Linked DNA regions of Paludisphaera rhizosphaerae. The protein of the gene in region 2 interacts with the protein of the main gene of each other region in a pairwise test. Links are inferred from orthologs where the notes say so. Each region holds a gene or a part of one and is shown on either strand. Other genes may lie near its edges. The genes, in order: ndk and G5C50_RS02440.

Region 1 (9,903 bases), on a different replicon or contig from region 2:
CCCCGAGGCGTTCCGGAACGGATCGTCCCCCCCGACGCGGAACGACCAGGAGCCGATCGAGCCGTCGGCCAGCGTGGCGGCGACGAGGTCGCGGGGAACGTCGACGCCCGTCACGGCGACGTGGACATCGCCAGGATCGTTCCCCCCGTCCTGGCCGAGCCACTTCACCTGGGCCTCGGCGACGACCACCGTCGGGGCAGGGGGCTCAGCCGCCTTGCGTCTCGGGTCGAACTTGCCGGCGGCGATCGAGGCGCGGTCACCCGTGTCGTTGGTGTAGAGGATGCGGACGGCCAGAGGGCCGCCGTCGAGGTCACGCGTCGGCTGGAAAAAGAGGTCCCCTTCGCCGGGCTTCGAAGGATCGAGCCGCAGCTCGCAGGCCGGGAGCATCTCCGGGTTGATGTGGCTCTCCCACTTCGTGCCCGAGGGGCCGTCGATGCGAACCGCGCGGACGTCGACTTTCTTCGACAGGCCGGAGAGCCGGATGCAGGCGTCCGCCAGGCCGTCGGGTCCGACGCCCGGCCCAGGGCCGACGGCGTCGCGACCGTCCTGGCCGACCCACGCCGCCTTCATCGCGGCGGCCGCCGTCCGCAGGGTTGAGTCGACCTGCTTACCCATCAGCGAGAGCTTATGCTCGCGACCGTCGTCGTAGCGGATGGTGAGGTCGTACTTGCGAGGGCCCGTGTAGTCGCCGGGCTCGATGTAGAGGTCGCCCCTGGGGGAGCCTTGCTCGCGGACGAACGCCGCCTTCCAGGCGAACGGTTCGATGGCGTTGTATTGCCACTGGTTGTGCTTGCGCTCGGTCGACAGGACGTCGATGAGCTTCACCTCCCTGCGCGGGTCGAGGCCGGCGATCGCGATGTGGACGTCCTGCACGTCGCTGGGCTCGAACCGATTGTGCGGCCCGACGAAGTCCTTGCCGTCCTGCCCCACCCAACGCGCCGAGGGCCCTCGACCGGCCTGCGCGAAAACCGTCCCCGCGGCCGTCGTCAAGAACGCCACGGCCAGCGCCGCCCTGCGAAAGACATCCATGCGTCGTGCTCCCTAACCAACGCCTCGCCCCCGCCGGAGCCTATCACGACGCTCACCCCCAGGGGAACCCACCGGGGGCACCTTTGGACTTCGGCAATTCGTAGGGGCGCCCCTTGTGGGCGCCCGATCGCCTTTCGGTGTCCAATCACCGTAGAATGTCCGATCGCCTTTGGATGTCCGCAGCGATCAGGGCGCCCACAAGGGGCGCCCCTACGAATTGCGGCCCCCCCGATCGGTCGGCACTCCGGACGAGCCCTGGAGGGTGGGCACCGCCCACCTCCGGTACCTGGGGATGGTGGGGCGGCCCCCACCTTGCCTCGGGGATTCGGGTTGGAGGAACTCTAACGTCGCCGCCCGGCTTGTCTCCCGAGCCTTTGCATACTAGGATGATCGGAAAAATGACGGTGAAGGTTGTGAATCGCGGCGCGGCTCGCAGCCGATCATGATTCCGATATCAGGTCGCGAAGGCGTCGTCAGGACGGGGGGCGCGAGGATGAATGCCGGGGAGCGGGTCTGGTCGTATGGGCGGATCTTCGACGACGTCACTCAGGTGATCGGCGGCACGCCGCTCATCAAGCTGAGGAGAGTCGTCGACGGAGCCAAGGCCACGGTCGTCGCCAAGTTGGAAAGCGCCAACCCCTTGTGGTCGGTGAAGGACCGCATCGGCGTGGCGATGATCGACGAGGCCGAGGCCCAGGGGAAGGTCGGCCCTGGCACGGTGATCGTGGAGCCGACCAGCGGCAACACGGGGATCGCCCTGGCCTTCACCTGCGCCGCGCGGGGATACCGGCTGATCGTCACCATGCCGGAGAGCATGAGCCTGGAGCGCCGGCGGTTGATCAAGGCCTTCGGCGCGGAGATCGTTCTGACGCCCGCCTCCGAGGGGATGCCCGGGGCGGTCCGCAAGGCCGAGGAGCTGCTGAAGAGCCTCCCCAAGGCGTATATGCCCCAGCAGTTCAAGAACCCGGCCAACCCGGAGATCCACCGTCGGACGACCGCCCAGGAGATCTGGCAGGACACCGAGGGGAAGGTTGACGTCTTCGTGGCCGGCGTCGGCACGGGGGGGACGATCACGGGGGTCGGCCAGGCGCTCAAGAAGCTGAAGCCGTCCGTGAAGGTCGTCGCCGTGGAGCCGGCGGGCTCGCCGGTGATCGCCCAGAGCCGCAAGGGGGAGTCGCTGCGGCCGGGCCAGCACAAGATCCAGGGCATCGGCGCGGGCTTCATCCCGGACGTTCTGGACATGTCGGTGATCGACGAGGTGGTCGACGTCCGCGACGACGACGCCTTTGAGACCACCCGCCGGCTCGCCCGCGAGGAAGGCCTCCTCTGCGGCATCTCCTGCGGCGCTGCGGCGTTCGCGGCGATCGCCCTGGCGAAGAAGGACGAGTACGCCGGCAAGCTGATCGTGGCCCTGCTGCCCGACCTGGGCGAGCGCTACCTCTCCACGCCGCTCTTCCCCGAGGCCTGAGCCCGTGCCCGCGTCCGCGCCCGGCCCCCGTCCTCGTCCCGCGTTCGATCCCGAGGGTTTCGAGGGGCCGCTGGAGATCCCCCGGACGATTCTCGCCGCGATGGTGGACCACTGCCTGCGCGAGAATCCCCGGGAGTGCTGCGGCCTGCTGGGGGGCGTGCCGCCGAGGGCGTCGTCGTTCCACCCCTTGCGCAACGTCGCCCCGACCGCCGAGACCCGCTACGACGCCGACCCTCGCGACCTGATCGAGGCCGTCGTCGACCTCCGCCGCCGGGACGCCGAGATCCTGGCGATTTACCACTCCCACCCCCGCTGGGAGGCCGTCCCCAGCCGGACCGACCTCGATCAGAACCACTACGGGGCCGTCCCCCGGATCATCGTCTCCCTGCTGTCGAGCCCCCCCGTCGTCCGCGTCTGGCGGCTCGGCCGCGACGATTTCCAGGAGATCCCCTGGACGCCCACGGACGACGAGACGTTGCACGACCCTCCGGCGGGCGAATAAACTGAGGCTCCTCGCCGATTTCCAGCGAACTCCGACTGGAACGGGTGCCATGGCCACGCTTGCGTGGCCATGAACCGGCGTGGGACGTTCCCAGCACAAGTCCGTCGCCGATCGCATGCCCACGCGAGCGTGGGCATGGCACCCAGGTCTGCGGCTCGACGTCGGAGCAACCGACCCGGGTTCGTCCCGATCGTCGCAAGCCTACCGATCCCGAACACCCTTTTGAGAGGCGGCGCCCCGCGCGTCGCGAGCCTTTCCCGTCATGCAGAAGACCCTGATCATCTTCAAGCCGGACTGCGTTCAGCGCCGGCTGGTGGGCGAGATCCTCGCCCGGTTCGAGGCCAAGGGGCTGCGCGTCGCGGCGCTGAAGCTCCTGCAGGTCGACCGCTCCCTGGGCGAGAAGCACTACGCCGAGCACCAGGGCAAGCCGTTCTTCGAGGGCCTGATCGGCTTCATCACCGGCGGTCCGGTGGTGGTCGGCGTGCTCGAAGGGAACGAGGCCGTGACCGTCGTCCGGACGATGCTCGGCGCGACCAACGGCACGGCCGCCGCCCCCGGCACCATCCGCGGGGACTACTCCATCAGCAAGCAGAACAACCTGATCCACGGCAGCGACTCCACCGAGTCCGCCGCCCGCGAGATCGCCCTCTGGTTCGGCCCCGGCGAGGTCGTCGACTACGCCATCGCCGGCTCCCAGTGGGTCTTCGACGGGGCTTGATCCGCCTCGTAGTTGTCTGACCGCCCGCGCCTGAAGTCCCCTCTCCCCCCGGGAGAGGGTGGCCGAAGGCCGGGTGAGGGTCGTCGGGCTTGTACGCATAGCGATAGGGTCGAGGACGTCTTCCCCCCTGGAGGGGGAAGACAGACCGCGAAGCGGTCAGATGAGGGGGATGACCGCCGTCGGGGTGAAGCGAGGGTGCCGAGGTCGAAGGCTCCCGGATCTCCACCCCTCATCCGCCCCTTCGGGGCACCTTCCCCCTCAAGGGGGGAAGGCCGTTATGGTCTCGGTGTTCGTCCGACATGCCCTCTGCGATCCCATGACCCTCACCCGCCGCTGCGCGGCACCCTCTCCCGGGGGGAGAGGGAACTTTTGTTGTTCCGCCTGATCCCAATTTCGCTCCCCTGAGGACACCCCCATGCGTCTTCACAAACTGCTACCTTTGGCCGTGATCGCCGTGGGGCTCTCGGGCTGCGGGGGCTCGCCGGAGGTGGGCGACGCCGTCGTGGTGCCGCCGGCTGGCAAGGAAGCTCCCGCCCCGGCCCCGGCCCCGACGCCCTCCAACTCGCCCGAGACGCCCGCCGACAAGGTCGACCCGGCCGTTCAGCCTGGCGAGGCCCCCAAGACGGCCCCCGCGCCCGAGGCGACGGCCAAGCCCGAATGAGTCACGTGACGTTCCACGGAATCGGCCGGTGACGTCTCAACACCGGCCGGTCGTCCTGGTATGTTGGGGATGAGCGGTCGTTGATCGACCGCGCACGCCCCAACGTCCCGCCTGCGAAACGGATCGATCCCAGCACTCCCAGTCGAACGTTCGACTCCCGACGGAGGACTCTTGCTCATGTCCCGTTCCGCTCGTCTGTTCCATGCTCTCGCTCTGTCCGCCGCCGCGGCGGGCCTGTCCTCGTCGGCCTTCGCGGAGGAGCCCGGCTCGATCAAGGGCCGCGTCGTTTGGGCCGGCTCCGCCGCCCCGACCGAGAAGGTGCTCGTCGAGAAGGGGAAGGCCGCCAAGGACCCTGAGGTCTGCGCCGCCGCCGGCTCGATCGTCTCGCAGGAGCTTGAGGTCGACTCCGCGACCAAGGGCGTCGCCAACGTGATCGTCTACCTGGTGAAGCCGAGCGGGAGCAACCCCGAGGCCGCCAAGGCCCTGCTGAAGGCCCATCCCCAGGCCGTGCTCGACCAGAAGGACTGCGTGTTCCTCCCCCACGTCCAGGCGATCTACGAGGGGCAGGAGCTGGTCATCAAGACGAGCGACTCGGTCAGCCACAACGTCCGCTACCAGGGCTTCAGCAACGGCGCTCTGAACCAGATGCTGGGCGCCGGCGCCAAGCCGCTGGACCTCAAGCTCAAGGCCGAACGCCGGCCGATGCAGGTCGCCTGCGACATTCACCCCTGGATGACCTCGTGGGTCGCCGTCTTCGACCACCCCTACTTCGCCGTGACCGACAAGACCGGCGCCTTCGAGATCAAGGGCGTACCCGCCGGCGCCCAGAACCTCATCGCCTGGCAGGAGAAGGCCGGCTACATCAACGAGGGCAAGTCCAAGGGCATGCCCGTCACCGTCAAGGCCGGCGCCGCCGCCGACGCCGGTGAGATCAAGCTGGAGCCGACCGCCATCAAGTGAGGCGAACGACCTCTTACCGACGGGCCCTCCGAGTCCCCTCTCCCCCCGGGAGAAGGTGGCCCGAAGGGCCGGGTGAGGGTCGTGGGAGATCGGAGGGCATGCCGGATCACGATCCGGGACCATGACGGCCTTCCCCCCCTTGAGGGGGAAGGTGCCCCGAAGGGGCGGATGAGGGGTTGATTTCCGGGAGCCCGCGGTTTCTCGAAGGCCCTCCTCCATCCGACGGCGGTCGTCCCCCTCATCTGACCGCTTCGCGGTCTGTCTTCCCCCTCCAGGGGGGAAGATGTCATCGCCGCGCTCCCGTCGCCATGCTTACGATCCCGTGACCCTCACCCGCCGCTTCGCGGCACCCTCTCCCGGGGGGAGAGGGGACGTCTGATTGCGAGGGGTTCGAATTCATGCCCCTCCAATCCTCCGCCCGATTCAACGCCCCCCTCGCCCGCGCCTCGCTCTACCCCGAGCTTCGCTACATGGGGTCGAAGCATCGGCTGCTCCCCTGGATCCATGAGGTCCTCCGCGACCTCCCCTTCGACACGGCGGCCGATCCCTTCTGCGGCGGTGGCTGCGTGGCCTACCTGCTGCGGGCGATGGGCAAGACCGTCGCCGCGTCCGACTTCCTCAACTTCCCCGCCGTCCTCGCCCGCGCGGGGCTCGCGCAATCGCACGCGCGAATCGACGCAACGACCCTCGACCGCCTGCTGGCCCCTCGCGAAGACGCCCCCCGGTTCATCGCCGAGACCTTCGCGAACGTCTTCTACACGCCCAACGACCTGGCCGCCCTCGACCGGATCCGAGCGAACATCGACCGCCTCGAAGACCCCGATCAGCAGGCCCTGGCGCTGGCGGCGCTCATGCGGTCTTGCCTGAAGAAGCAGCCTCGGGGGGTGTTCACGATCTCGGGCGACCTCTCCCGCCACGACGACGGCCGGCGCGACCTGCGGCTCTCGATCGAGGACCATTTCCGCGAGCAGATCGCCGCGTTCAACGCGATCCCCTTCGACGACGGCCTGCGCCACACCGCCCGCCGGGCCGACGCCTTCGACGTGGACCCATCGGGCGTCGACCTGGTCTACCTCGACCCGCCCTACGTCCCGCGCTCGGACGACAACTGCTACATGAAGCGCTACCACTTTCTGGAAGGGCTCTCGTGCTACTGGCGGGGCGTGGACCTGATGCCGGAGACCCGCGTCAAGAAGATCGCCAAGCCGTTCACGCCGTTCAGCTACCGCCGGTGCGCCGTCGACGCCTTCGACCGACTCTTCGAGCGTTTCCATCGGTCGATCATCGTCCTGTCGTACAGTTCCAACGGTTTCCCGGACCTGGAACGACTGGAGGGGCTCTTACGGCAGCATAAACCGTCCGTCACGGTCCACAAGCGGCCGCATCGTTACCACTTCGGGACGCATCGCGGCGTCGGCCGGGCGGTGGTGGAAGAGTTCCTGATCGTGGGGCGATAGCATGGAATAAACGGCCGGCGGCGACGAAGACACTCCGACCGAGGAGCGCCGACGATCCTTTGTAGAGGCCCGACGATGAAACCGACCACCTGCGGCTGCTGCGGCGGGACGCAGCTCACCGAGGTCGTGCTCACGACCCAGCATTTCTGCCTGCGATTCGGCCCGTGGTTCGCGTTCTCGAAGTACATCACCCCCAAGCGCGCGATGGTCTGCCCGGACTGCGGGGCCGTGACGCCGTTCCTCGACGAGAAGGCCCTGCAAAAGGTCCGATCCTGGCGGCGAGAGGAACGCGAGGCGGCGACCTATGAGAAATCGAAGGCCGGGCGGTACGACGATTTCTGAGCACAGTCGGAACTTGGAGCGGTTTTCGGGTGCCATGGCCACGCTTGCGTGGCCATGAACCGGTCTGGGACGACAGCGCGACCGTTGCCAATCGCATGGTCACGCAAGCGTGGCCATGGCACCCGTGCGGTTGACTCCCGATGCGTCTCCGCTCCTCCTTCATCGACGAGCCGGTCACCGCTTGAGCACCAGCCTTCGCTCCGCGACGATGAAGCGAGTCGCGACGAATGCCCGGGGCGAGAGGAGGTCGATCGTGCGTGTCGGAATCGGCTTGCTGGTCCTTTCCATCGTCTGCTCCTCCACCACGGCCGCCGAGCCGCCCCGGGGGTGGACGCTCGTCTGGTCGGACGAGTTCGACGGGGACGCGATCGACCGGACGAAGTGGGACTTCGACCTCGGCGACGGGCCGCCCCCCGGCCAGGGGGAACGACGAGCTGGAATATTACACCAGCGACCCACGCAACGCGTTCGTCCGCGACGGCTCGCTGCACATCGTGGCGCGGAAGGAAGCGTCGCACGGGAAGCCATACACGTCGGCCCGGATCAAGTCGAAGGCGCGCGACGGCTCGCGGCTGTTCGCGCAGGCGTACGGCCGGTTCGAGTTCCGGGCCAAGCTTCCTACCGGCCGGGGCGTCTGGCCGGCCCTGTGGATGCTCCCGCAGGACACGTCGACTTACGGCGGTTGGCCCTGCTCGGGGGAGATCGACGTGATGGAGGCCCGCGGCCAGGAGCCCGACAAGGTGCTCGGGACGATCCACTTCGGCGCCCCCTGGCCGGGGAACGTCCACTCCGGCGGCGAGTACCACTTCCCCGCCGGCCAGTCGATCGACCAGTTCCACGAGTACGCCGTCGAATGGGAGCCGGGAGTCATCCGATGGCTCGTCGACGGCCATCTCTTCGCCACCAAGCGCTCCTGGTGGACCAGCCGCAACAAGGGCAAGCCCGCCTCCGAGGCCGACGTCGCGCAGTGGCCCGCGCCTTTCGATAAACCCTTTCATATCATCATGAACGTGGCCGTCGGCGGGAAGTTCCTCGGCAACCCAGACGCCTCCACGACGTTCCCGGCCGAGATGGTCGTCGACCACGTCCGCGTCTACGAGAAGACCACCGGCTACGGTGACGCCGGAACTCGAGGTCCGGAGAACCTGCCATGGAAGAAGTGAGGCGGAACGACCAAGCTGACCGGTGGCCGAACCCCGTCGCGGTGGTGGCGGCAATCCTCGTCGCGGTGTCTTGGGCCTCTTGGCTGACGAACGCGCGCATCAGCCCCGTCGACGAGCCGCCCGAATTCGGCTGGCCGCTCGTGTGCCAGGTCGCCGACGGCTGGATGGTTTCCGGCGGCTATGTCATTGCCATGGGCACCGAATACCTCCCCGGCTCGCTGATCGTCGATGCGCTCTGCGCCCTGCTGCCGGCTGGGACGACGTTCCTATTCGTCCAGGTGATCGCCGCGACGGCCTTCGGCTCAGGGCGGTTCACGACGGCCTCGCTCCTGCTCCTCATCGCGGCCATAGCCGTGATCCTCGCGGCCTCTCGTCTGATGCCGGAGTCGATCGGGGCGCTCGCTTACGGGCCCTTCCTCCTCGGCCTGGCGAGCCCGCTGCTGCTCCTGCTGAGCCTTGCGTTCGCGCGATGGGGCGTCGCGCAGTCCCAGACCTCGGTCGACGTCCGGAGGGAGGGCCCTCTATGGCGGACGCAGTGAGGCCGAAGGCTTGGCGGCCGCAGATCTCGCCCTTCGCGATCGCCGTGACGGCGGCGCTGCTGGTGGCGGCCGGCTGGGCGCAGATGCTGATGAACGAGCAGACGAACCCGGGCCAGAATCCGCCCGAGTTCGGCTGGCCGTTCGCGTACAGGGTCGAGCACTCGGCGATGACCTCGGACGGCTACCCGCTCATCACGGACACGGAGTACCGCCCCGGCGCGCTGGCCGTCGACGTCGCCCTGGCGCTGGCGACCACCGCGACGGCCTTCGCCCTGGTCGACCTGATCGCGCTGGGGGCCCTGGGCCGGAGGCCGTTCACGACGGCCTCGCTCATGCTCGTCGTGGCCGTCCTCGCCGGCGTCCTGGCCGCCGGCCGGCTCATCCCCGACCAGGCCGGGACGCTCGCCCTCTGGCCCTTCCTCTTCGGCCTCGCGAGCCCGCTCCTGCTGCTGGGCCTGGGCTACGCCCGGGCGTTGGCGAGGAATCGAGACGCATGACAACGTCCGAATCGGAATCCGACTTCCGGCGATGGCTGCCTCGACCCGCATCGGTCGCGGCCACGCTGGGGTGCGGCTTGTGGCTGCTCTTGTTGCAGAATGGGCTGGGGTTCACCCCCGATCGAGTCGGCTTCCCGCTCGTCTTTCGCGTTCAGCCGTCCTGGCCTGAACCCAGCCTGTCTGATCGGTTCGATCTCAGGCCCTTCCTCATCGACGCGACGGTAGCGCTGGGGATGTTGGCGTCGGTCTACGTCTCGGCCCAGGTGATCGCGGACGTCTTCTTCGGGCGATGGGCCTTCACGGTGCGCGCCGCCGCCTGGCTGATCGCGATGATCGCCGTGGTCCTCGCCGATCTACGGCTCTCGGGCGCCCTGACGTCCTTCCTCCTGATCGGCTCCGCGGGGTTCACGCTTATAAGTCCGTTCTTCTGCCTGATCGTTGGCTTCGTGGTACTCGATCAACGCGAGCGCCGGATCAGGGCGGAACGGGCCGAAGGCCGGCACTCCGCAGGAGACCGACCATGACCGACCAACAGCCCACAACGTCCCGCATCCCCTGGTGGTCGCC
Region 2 (10,022 bases):
GCCATCGCTCGCACGGCCTCCTCGACGGGAGGTCGTTCGAGAGTCGGGAGGAGGGCGGCCAGCCGGGACGTGTCGAGCGAGACGTCGGCCGGGCGAGGCTCCGAGAAGGAGGCCTCGGCCCGGCTGTTGGATCGGACGAGGCTCCCGTCCAGCCCCAGGCCGCGAGCGACCTTCGTCATCAACTCGAACCGGCTGAGACGCTCCGCCCCTCCGACGTGGACGATCCCTCGGAAGTCCGACGCCGCCAGCATCGCCAACGCCCGCGCGGCCGTCGCATAGTCGAGGGGCGTGCGGAACTCGTCGTCGAAGAACGTCTGGGGCGCGCCCGCTCGGAGCTGGCCGACGGCCTTGTCGTAGAAGGTCTCGCGATCGCAGAGCGTCGGGCCGTAAAGCAGGCAGATCCGGGCGACGACGGAATCGGGGGCTTTCAGGGCCTCCAACTCGGCCGCTCGTTTGGTCGCGCCGTAGGCCAGGATCGGCCTCGGCTCGTCGGACTCGGTCGACCAGGGCTTCGTACCGTCGAAGACCATGTCGGTCGAGGTGAAGACCAGGCGTCGTCCCCTTGCCGCGCACCACTCGGAGATCCAGGCGACGGCCTCCACGTTGATCGTCCGCGCCCGGTCGGGATCGCGGCGGCACGTCTCGGCGTCGCTGATGGCTGCGGCGTGCAGGACGACGTCGGCATCGGCCTGATCGAGGCCCCGCGAGACGGCCCCAGGATCCGTCAAGTCGACCGCATGGGAACCCGCCCAGCGGACGACCTCCCAGCCCCGCATGTTCAGAGGATCGCGTAAATACGCGCCGATCCTTCCCGTCGCGCCCGTCAACAGAATCCGCATGGTCCGCGCATCCTCCGAGTGCCTCGAAAAACCTCGCCATTACGTCGCAAGGACGCCTTTTCTCCGACCGATGATAGGCGACGGACACCTCCGAGGAAAACGATCAAGTGACGACGCGCGTCCCTTCACCTGGACCGCCGCGCGACGTGGGAGCGGCCGAGATGGACATCCGCAACGTGGCTCTGGACGACCTGGTCCTCGACCCCGACCTCAACCTGCGCGACCGCCTGGACGACTTCACCGTCGAGCGATACGCCGAGGCGTGGGACCGGCTCCCTCCCATCACCGTCTACGAGGTCGACGAGCGCTGGCTGCTCGCCGACGGCTTCCACCGCCACGCCGCGGCCATCATGCTCGGCAAGCGGACGATCCCGGCCGAGATCCGCCCCGGCTCGTTCAACGAAGCTCTCGACTACGTCTCCAGCGTCAACCTCTTCCACGGCCTCCCGCTCTCACGGACGGAGCGTCGGCGGGCCGTCGAGGTCAAGCTCAAGCTGCACCACGACTGGTCGGACCGTCGCACGGCCGAGGAGCTGGGCGTCTCGCGTGAGCTGGTGGCGAAGATCCGCAAGCAGCTCATCGACGGCCACCAGATCCCCAACAATCCAGGCCGCGTCGGGGCCGACGGCAAGCTCTACACCACGGCCGGTCTGCCCAAGGATCCCAACGAGAACCGTCCGCGCGACAACCTGTCCGGCGGCGCTTCGCCCGAGACCGCCGAACGCGGCCGCCGGAACATGTCGGCGGCCACCGCTCCCTGGGACGAAGAGGCCCCGGCGCGGGCGTCCTCCGGCCCGCCGATCGCCGAGGAGGTCCACTTCGCCGGCGGCGTCGATCCTCGGATCGTCGCCATGCAGGCCCCCGTTGAGGTGGAGGCCCCTTCGATCGACGAGCTGCTCAACGTCATGGCCAAGCAGATCATGGACGTCGTCGGCTGGACCGAGGCCGAGGGCTTCATCGAGAGCTATCGCACCGCCAGCTCCAACGCGCGAGGCGTCTTCCACGCCGCAGTCATCAAGATGGCTGCACGAGCCGATCGGTTGCGACGGGCCTGAGGTTCAAACGACCTCACAAAGGACGCGGTCGGCAAGGAACCGCCCCTCGTGCGTCAACCTCACGCGCCGGCCGTCGTCCTCCAACAGCCCCTCGCCGACGAAGCGGACGATCACCGGACCGAGCAACGTGTCGAGATCGTAGCCCGTCCTCAGCCGGAAGTCGGCGCGATCGATCCCCAGGATCGTCCGTCGCAGCATGAGCATGGCCGTCTCGCGGGCCCGTTCCTCGGGGCCGAGACGCTCGTTCGGCCCGGTCGCCGATTCGCCGGCCTCGATCCGCTTCAGATACGCCTGCATATCCCGGGTGTTGACTGTCCGGGTGCCTTCGACGTACTCCGCAGCGCCCAGGCCGAGGCCCCAGTAGGCGTCGTTCGCCCAGTAGACCAGGTTGTGCCGCGACTCATGCCCGGGCCGAGCGTAGTTCGAGATCTCGTACAGGTGCAATCCGGCCTGTTCGAGTCGGTCCATCACCAACTCGTACATCTCGCGTTCGACGTCCTCCACGACGGGCTCGACCTCGCCGCGCTGGAGTTGCTTCCAGAGGGCCGTCCCCTTCTCGTAAACCAGGCCGTAGCAGGAGAGATGCGAGGGATCGAGCGCGAGCGTCGCATCCAGGTCGGCCTTCCAGTCGTCGATGTTTGAGCCTGGGACGCCGAAGATCAGGTCGAGCGACCATCGTGGGAAGCGGTCGCGGACGATCGCCACCGCGCGGCCGACTTCCTCCGGCGCGTGATTCCGCTCCAATGCGGCGAGCAACCGGGGCTGGAACGACTGGGCGCCCAGGCTGACGCGATTGACGCCGGCCGCCGCCAGGACGTCGGCCTTGGCTGCGTCGAGTGTGCCCGGGTTGGCCTCGACGGTCCACTCACCCCCCTCCGCCAGCGGAAGCCAGTGAGCGACCATCCGGGCGAGCCGCTCGAGGGCCGGCGCCTCCAGACGGGTCGGCGTACCGCCGCCGATGAAGATCGTGTCGACTTCGTGGGGCTCACCGAGCTTGGCGGCCGTCTCACGTTCAAGCGCATCGAGATACCGGTCGGCCAGGTGGTCGGCCCCGGCGAGCGACGCGAAGTCGCAATAGCCGCACTTGTGCGCGCAGAAGGGTATGTGGACGTAGGCCGCCCTCGGCCGGAGCCAGGGAGGTGCCTCATGGGCTGTCGACGACAGCGCGGCGGAAACACCAGGATTGGTTGCGCCGGCGCTCAGGGGATCGCTTCCAGGAACCGGACTTCGGGAACCTCGGCCTTGACGATCTGTTCGACGAACATCGTCGTAACGTGGACCGAGGAGCCGCAGCCCTGGCACGCACCGAGGAGTCGGATCTGAACGATCCCATCCTCATCAATGCTCACGACCTCGACGTCCCCCCCCTCGGCCTGGAGTTCGGGGCGAACGCGCTCATCGACGACGCGCCGGATGTGTTCTAGCCGCCGCTCGCGGACATCGACTGAGGAGGCAGGTGCATTCATTAGATGCGGCTCAAGCAATTCACGACCAAAGGGGCCGCGCCGGCGTGGCGCGTTCCCTTCGACAAAAGTGCCGACGGTGGAGATTGTCGCCTCTCACCGGACCAGGGACGGACCTCTTAGTAGTGTATCCCTGTGCCTGCGGGCCGGCGAGTCTACATCCTCAATAATCGTCGCCGTATCCGCCGCCGCCGCGGTATCCACCACCGCCGCCGCCGCGGTATCCACCGCCGCCGCCACCGCCGCCGCCCGGAGTGCGCGGCCGTGCTTCGTTGACGGTCAAACGACGGCCGTCATGGTCCTGGCCGTCCAACGACTCGATGGCATTCTGCGCCTCGTCGTCGTTGGGCATCTCGACGAAGCCAAAGCCACGGCTTCGGCCGGTTTCCCGATCGCTGAGAACCTGAGCCGAGGAGACCGCACCGAATTGCTCGAAGATTTCCTGAAGCTGTTCTGAAGTCACCGTGTACTTCAGGTTGCCGACGTATAGCCGCTTCGCCATAACAATCGCCCGCAGGCTCTCCACCGATCGACCGAAACAAGCCAGTCATCGCGGCATCTCGGCCCCGTCAGGAAGGCGGAAGCCGTTCTGCATCGCCACTCCAGAATCGGCGGCTGGCCTGTCGGCCGACCCCGGACCCTCGTCGCCTACTCTGAAGCGTCTGGCAATGTATCCGCTCTTTTCAAAGGGTTCAACAAAAAAACCCATGAACCGACTTCCTCGCTGCTCCGACCGTGTCAAGAGGTCTTGGCGCTTGCAAGTCTCCGCGCCTTGCCGCACATTGAACGCTCACCAACCACATCCTCCGACGAGGCTGAAGGGACATGCGACATCCCACCGCAAGACGCATTGCGCAATTCGCTCTGACGGCTCTGGCGTTCCTGACCTGTCCGGTCTGGGCCGTCTCCCAGACGACGCCCCACAGGCTCCGGATCTCCACTCCCGTCCCGGCCGACATCCCCGTGACGCTGGCCGCGCCCGCCGGCCTGTCCCCAGGGCTTTACAGTTTGAAACCGGCCGATGGCCCGGCGATCCCCGCAGTCGTCCTGTCCGAGGGCGAGCATCGCTCACTCACCTTCATCGCCGGGGGAACGTCTAACTCAACGGAATTCACCCTCACGCCAGCCTCGGCCCCGACCAAGCCGGAAGGGGGCGTGTCGATCACGTCGGAAGGCTCGAATCTGAAGATCGACATCAACGGCGCTCCGGTGGCGGTGCACCGAATCGACGGGCCTTACAAGCCGTTCCTCTTCCCATTGCTCGGTCCCTCGGGTCAGCGAATGACTCGCTCGTACCCCATGGAAAAGATCGAGGGCGACGACACGGACCATCCTCACCACGAGTCCTTCTGGTTCACCCACGGCAAGGTCAACGGCATCGACTTCTGGGACGTCAAGAAAGGATTGATCCGTGAGACGGCCCGCAAGATCGAGGCTGCGGGCCCCGTGCTGGGACGGGTCCGAACCCACGACGACTGGATCAGCCCAGACGGCTCCAAGGTCTGCGAGGACGAGCGCGTCCTGACCATCTACAACACCAAGGGCGTGCGCATCCTCGACTTCGATGCGACCCTCAAAGCGACCGACAAACCGGTCGTTATGGGCGAAACGAAGGAAGGGAGCTTCGGTCTACGGGTGGCCTCGTCGATGGACGCCGAGCACAAGGACAAGACGAAGCCGAACGGCCAGATCGTCAACGCCGAAGGCCTCAAGGACGCCGCGGCCTGGGGCAAGCCCTCGGCGTGGGTCGACTACTCCGGACCGATCGACGGCAAGACCGCCGGCATCACGATCCTCAATAGTCCCCGGAGCTTCCGCTACCCCACGACCTGGCACGTCCGGACATATGGCCTCTTCGCCGCGAATCCGTTCGGAGGTCCCGACTTCAAGACCCCTGGATATGGGGAATACACCATCGCGCCAGGCCAGTCGATCCGGTTCGCATATCGCGTGATCCTTCACGACGGCGCAGGCGACCCCGCCGACATCGCCCGCTGGTTCGCTCTCTACGCCGAGCCGCCGGCCGCCTCCTGGGGCGAGTGAGGCCGGACCAGGATACGAGTCGCCGTGACCACCCCATTCAGGGGTGCGTCATGGGGCTCGACGGGAAGCGCGTCGAGGATCTGGACGTCGAACGCCGCGGCCCAGACCTCGACGCCCTTTCGGAGTTTCGGCAGAAGGCGGTCGTAATGCCCCGCTCCTCGGCCGACTCGGTTACAGCGCGCATCGAAGGCGACGCCCGGCGCAAGGACCCACTCAATCGACTCGGGGGCGATGTCCGGCGCGTCAGGTCGAGGTTCGGGAATCCCGAGCGTCCCCGCGCGCAGATCGACCGCCGGGTCGCTGATCGCGTGCAGTACCATCCCTCTTGAGGCACGATCGACCCGCGGGCAGACCAGTCGCTTACCGGACTTCAAGGCGTCCGAAAGCAAAGGGGCCGTATCGATCTCTTCCGGGAAGGCCTTGATATAGAGGAGAACGCTCTCAGCCGCCTGATACGACGGAATCTCGATCACCCTATCCAGGATGCGCCGCTCCTGCTCGGCCCGATCTGATTCGCTCAGGTTCAGGACGGCGGAGATCGTCTCGACTCTTAGACGTCGTTTCTCAGGCGTCGTGGGCATGCGACCGCTCTGGGGCCGTCGGCCCAGAAAAAAAATGAGCCCGTGACTCCCCATCGAAATGGGGGGACACGGGCGGAAGACCTCCACCGCAATGCCGTTGAGGCGCTTTTGAGAACCCGCAGTTCAGGTGGGAGCCGCAGACCTTCGAGAAGACTAGCTCCAAGAGGCCGATTTGGGATCCCTACGGGTTAAACGTTGGTTCGCCAAAAGGACCGCCCCGTGTCGAACATGGCAGAGGCTCGTCCAGCCGAAGCCGGACTCCCGGATACTAGCCGATGAGGCCGGAGAAATCAAGGAAAACCGGCCCTCGCTATGAACGCCCGAACATGTTTCTTTTAACTCAGCCTGGGGCCTGGCGTTCGGCGTTTTGGTGCTCGGTCAGGCGACGGATTTCGTCGCGGATCCGGGCGGCCTCTTCGTAGCTCTCGTGGGCGATGGCTTCGCGCAGTTCGTCCTCGAGTCGAACGAGCGGGCCCTTGGGTCGATCCCGGTCGACGTCGGCCCGCCAGCGGAGCAGGAAGTTCAACTCGGAGCAGTCGGCCTCGCGGTCGGCCTGATTATACTCGCCGAGGAAGTCTCGGATTCGGCGGATTCCCTCGTCGATCCGGTCAAGCGCCGCCCCGACGTCGCTTCTCCCCAGTTCCTTGAGAGCGCGGGCGCGCGTGTTCATCATGGTGACGTAGGGACGATACTGATCGAACTCGATCTTGTCGCGGTTCCTCTCCGCATGGCGCGAGACGAAGGCGAAAAGGCGCAGGTTCCGCTCCGTGTCCCGAGCCACCATGTCGTAGAGCTGCAGGTGAAAGGCGGAGAGATAGCGGTGGTAATACTGCAGGCCTTCGCGCATCAAGGCCGCACAGTCGGACGGCTCGACAGTGAACTCGTCGCCGGCGTCGAGAGCCTCCTGGCGGCGGTTCTCGAAGTGCTCGAGCAGCGATTCGACTCCGAACGGCCGACGACCGTCGGGTCGGCCCTCGCATTCCATCTGGAGCACGCCCAGGTCGACGCGCATCTGGATCTTGTCGCGGCCGTCGTCGCCGGTGATGAGGCGGACCTGCAGATCGTCGGGATGGAAATCCCAGTCCGCCAGAACTCCGGTGATATCAAAACTCAAGACGACTCCCCCCGCCCCGCCGCCGGGGCCCTCAGCGCGGCGACGCCTTCCGGGGTCGCCTCAAATCAATTCATATCACTCTACGGCCGGCCACCCGCGCCGGCAACCGCCGCGCAAACGATCGCCCGCGGTCAACGCCCGAAAAGGCGACGACCGCGGGCGATGGTATTGGAGGCCGACGACGCGGATTAGATCTCGTTGCCGTCGTGGATCATCGGCTCAAGTTCCTTGGTGTTGCGTTCGACGGCCAGGACGATCGTCCGCTCTTCCACGCCGTCGGCGCTGGCGGCGACAGCCGGGATGATCTGCCGCGAGTCGGGCAGGCTGAAGCGGACGGTGAAGGTGCCGTCGGGACGCAACTGCACAGGCTCGCCCTGAAGCGTGACCTGAGCGTTGGGCTCCGTAGTCCCGTAAACGATCAACTCCGCGTCGATCTCGAAGTGGAACCGACGGCCCAGCCCCGGCAGGGCGCCAAGCGACAGGTTCTGCATCGAGAGGCTCGACAGGGGCCGTCGCAGCCGCTCTTCAAAGAGGTCGTTGAGGTCGATCGAGCTTGAGGAATTCTGCTTGGCCGCGTGGAGCGTCGACGGGTTCTGGACCCGCTCGAACTGCTGCTGAACGCTGGCCCAGTTCTCCTCAAGCGCGTCGGTGACGCCGGCTTTGGGGGTGGTCACGATGTTCGAGCGGGCCAGCACGTAGAACTTGCCCCGCCGCGAGAGGTAGCCGACGTCGATCCGGTAGGACCGCGGGGGCTTGACCACGTCGATGTACCAGTTGTTGACGCCGCCGTGGATCGGGATGTCGCGGACGTGACGCTCAGTCGCGTTCGTCGTGTCCTCGCTGGTGACGTCCATCAGGCGGAGGATCGGTTGGGCGCTGTGCCATTCTTGCCCCAGGGCGGCCTGGGCGCGGGCCAACGTCGTCCGGCTCAACTCCCAGTGGGCGTGAAGCCAGTACGGGTCGCGGGCCAGGACGATGATCCGATCTTTCTGCGAGGCGTGGTCGAGAGTGTGAGAGACCGGAGCCGCAACCGGCGTGGCGGTCGGACGACGGACGGCGACGGGAGCAACCGGCGCCGGGGCGGCGGCCGCCGGCCGCTTCACGTTCTTGGGCGCCCGAGGAGCCGGTCGGTCCTTCTTGGCGCGAGCGGCGGCCGGACGGGCTGCCGACAAGGCCCGGATCAACTGGTCCTTCCGCATCGCGTGCCACCCGGCGATGCCCCGCTCCTTGGCCATTTGCGACAGGTGCTTCTTGTTACAGTCCTTGAGCGCGTCGACGGTCATTCGGGGCCACTCCAGCGCCTGGGACGCGGCGGACGCGTTCAGGCGGACGACGGTTGCGGGATTCTTCCGTGAGTGGACCGATCCGGAAAACTCCCTGTGTCCCGGATGAGGCTGGTCGAAAGCAAGCCGCCATGAATGGGATGGTCGCGAAAGGGACGCGTCGAGGACGAAAAAAAAACGGCCGTCGACCCATGCGGGCCGAGACCGTTATGCATTCATCCAGATTCGATTCGTCAAGTGCCAACGCGACGTCATCTCGGTTCCCCCTCGAATCTTCTGCCGGGGAGGTCGGGCAACCTTCGTTGCGACGACCGATTCGGTGCTCGCCATGATCGGGGATACCACATTGACACAAACACTGTCAATTCCGATTTCCTCAGGGCGCGGCCAGATACGACCGGCCTTCTCGCCTGGCGAAAGTAGGAGGGTTCGGCGGGCCCAACTCCATCCCCGGGGCCGCCGAGGCGACTTCGTGAAAAATTTCCCAAACTGGCCCTCCGGGTGATTGACAGGGGGCCTTTCGTACTGCTTAATGGTACCTGCGTGCGACACGTTCCCCCCGGACGTCCATCGGACCACCCCCGCCCCGCGCATCGGCCTGACGGCTGACGGGTTCGAGGTGCGTCCCATCCTCGCTTCGGCGACCGGAGACGGACGTGGACCACGACGAGGACTCGAGATCGGCGGTTTCGGTGGGTATGGCGTGGGGGACGCGCGTGACGGCCGTCGCCCTGGAGTTCGCCGTCCCCGGGGCCCTCGGTTACGCTCTGGACCTCTGGTTGGGTACGTCCCCCGGCTTCACTCTCGGGGGGGCGATCCTCGGCCTGGCGATGGGGATGTATCACGTCCTCCAACTGCCCGCCGAGATGGCGCGAGCCCAACAGAATCGCCGCAGCCCGACGATGGACGGCGGCCCCGAACAAGACAAACACAGGCCTTAAGCGTCGATCGACGTCCCAGGTTCGCCCCGGCCGGATCACGAAAGAAGACCCGACCCCACCATGGCAGCACACGACCCCCTCGCCCACGTCGTCGACCATCCCACCCTGGAACTCCCATGGCCTGTCGGACCGACGTACCAGCTTGAGCTCCACCTGCCGAACATCCTGGGGTTCCAGATCACCCGATTCATGGTGATGGAACTCATCGCGGCCGGGCTGGCCCTGGCGGTCCTGATCCCGACGGTGCGGCACATGCGCCGCAACGCCGTCACCAAGGGGGGGTTCTTCAACGCGATCGAGGCGATCCTCCTGTTCATCCGCGATCAGGTGGCCCGTCCGGCGATCGGTGGCCATGGGGCCGACAAGTTTCTGCCCTACCTTTGGACGGCCTTCTTCTTCGTGCTCTTCAGCAACCTGCTGGGAATGTTCCCGGGGTTCGCCTCGTCGACGGGGAACATCAACGTCACGGCGGTCCTGGCGCTCTCGACGCTGGGGGTCGTGGCCTGGGCGGGGATTCAGGAGTATGGGGTCGCGGGCTTCTTCAAGAACCTCGTGCCCCACGTGGACGTTCCTAAGCCGCTGAACTACTTCTTCTGGCCTCTCATGTTCGTCATCGAGCTGATGGGCCTTCTGATCAAGCACCTGGTCCTGGCGGTGCGACTCTTCGCCAACATGTTCGCCGGCCACGTCGTCCTCGCGGTGA

The links.
Region 1: the proteins of G5C50_RS02440 (region 2) and ndk interact in binary tests that used the Escherichia coli proteins (3 or more experiments, as listed by UniProt). The link is inferred for Paludisphaera rhizosphaerae from one-to-one orthologs.

The regions. Positions count from the first base shown.
Region 1 is NZ_JAALCR010000006.1:229,913-239,815, reverse strand. The notes cover bases 2,221-4,989. They hold ndk (nucleoside-diphosphate kinase), read left to right. Parts: upstream 2,221-3,261; coding sequence 3,262-3,717; downstream 3,718-4,989. Other genes in these bases: G5C50_RS10025 (hypothetical protein), read left to right, coding at 4,556-4,989; G5C50_RS10030 (hypothetical protein), read left to right, coding at 4,133-4,378; G5C50_RS10040 (Mov34/MPN/PAD-1 family protein), read left to right, coding at 2,502-2,999; cysK (cysteine synthase A), read left to right, coding at 2,221-2,497. In the rest of the region: G5C50_RS10050 (right-handed parallel beta-helix repeat-containing protein), read right to left, coding at 1-1,029; more of cysK, read left to right, coding at 1,523-2,220; more of G5C50_RS10025, read left to right, coding at 4,990-5,338; G5C50_RS10020 (DNA adenine methylase), read left to right, coding at 5,737-6,795; G5C50_RS10015 (hypothetical protein), read left to right, coding at 6,871-7,137; G5C50_RS10010 (glycoside hydrolase family 16 protein), read left to right, coding at 7,395-8,300; G5C50_RS10005 (hypothetical protein), read left to right, coding at 8,288-8,839; G5C50_RS10000 (hypothetical protein), read left to right, coding at 8,824-9,336; G5C50_RS09995 (hypothetical protein), read left to right, coding at 9,333-9,860; G5C50_RS09990 (hypothetical protein), read left to right, coding at 9,857-9,903. UniProt on the Escherichia coli protein: Major role in the synthesis of nucleoside triphosphates other than ATP. The ATP gamma phosphate is transferred to the NDP beta phosphate via a ping-pong mechanism, using a phosphorylated active-site intermediate.
Region 2 is NZ_JAALCR010000001.1:545,407-555,428, forward strand. The notes cover bases 4,173-7,060. They hold G5C50_RS02440 (5-formyltetrahydrofolate cyclo-ligase), read right to left. Parts: upstream 5,982-7,060; coding sequence 5,364-5,981; downstream 4,173-5,363. Other genes in these bases: G5C50_RS02435 (DUF6807 domain-containing protein), read left to right, coding at 4,183-5,400; G5C50_RS02445 (UvrB/UvrC motif-containing protein), read right to left, coding at 6,322-7,060. Also shown: G5C50_RS02410 (SDR family oxidoreductase), read right to left, coding at 1-839; G5C50_RS02415 (ParB/RepB/Spo0J family partition protein), read left to right, coding at 947-1,894; radical SAM family heme chaperone HemW, read right to left, coding at 1,898-3,058; G5C50_RS02425 (NifU family protein), read right to left, coding at 3,094-3,360; G5C50_RS02430 (RNA recognition motif domain-containing protein), read right to left, coding at 3,521-3,883; more of G5C50_RS02445, read right to left, coding at 7,061-7,095; G5C50_RS02450 (DUF4912 domain-containing protein), read right to left, coding at 7,284-8,378; G5C50_RS02455 (AtpZ/AtpI family protein), read left to right, coding at 9,035-9,319; atpB (F0F1 ATP synthase subunit A), read left to right, coding at 9,380-10,022. UniProt on the Escherichia coli protein: Involved in the removal of 5-formyltetrahydrofolate.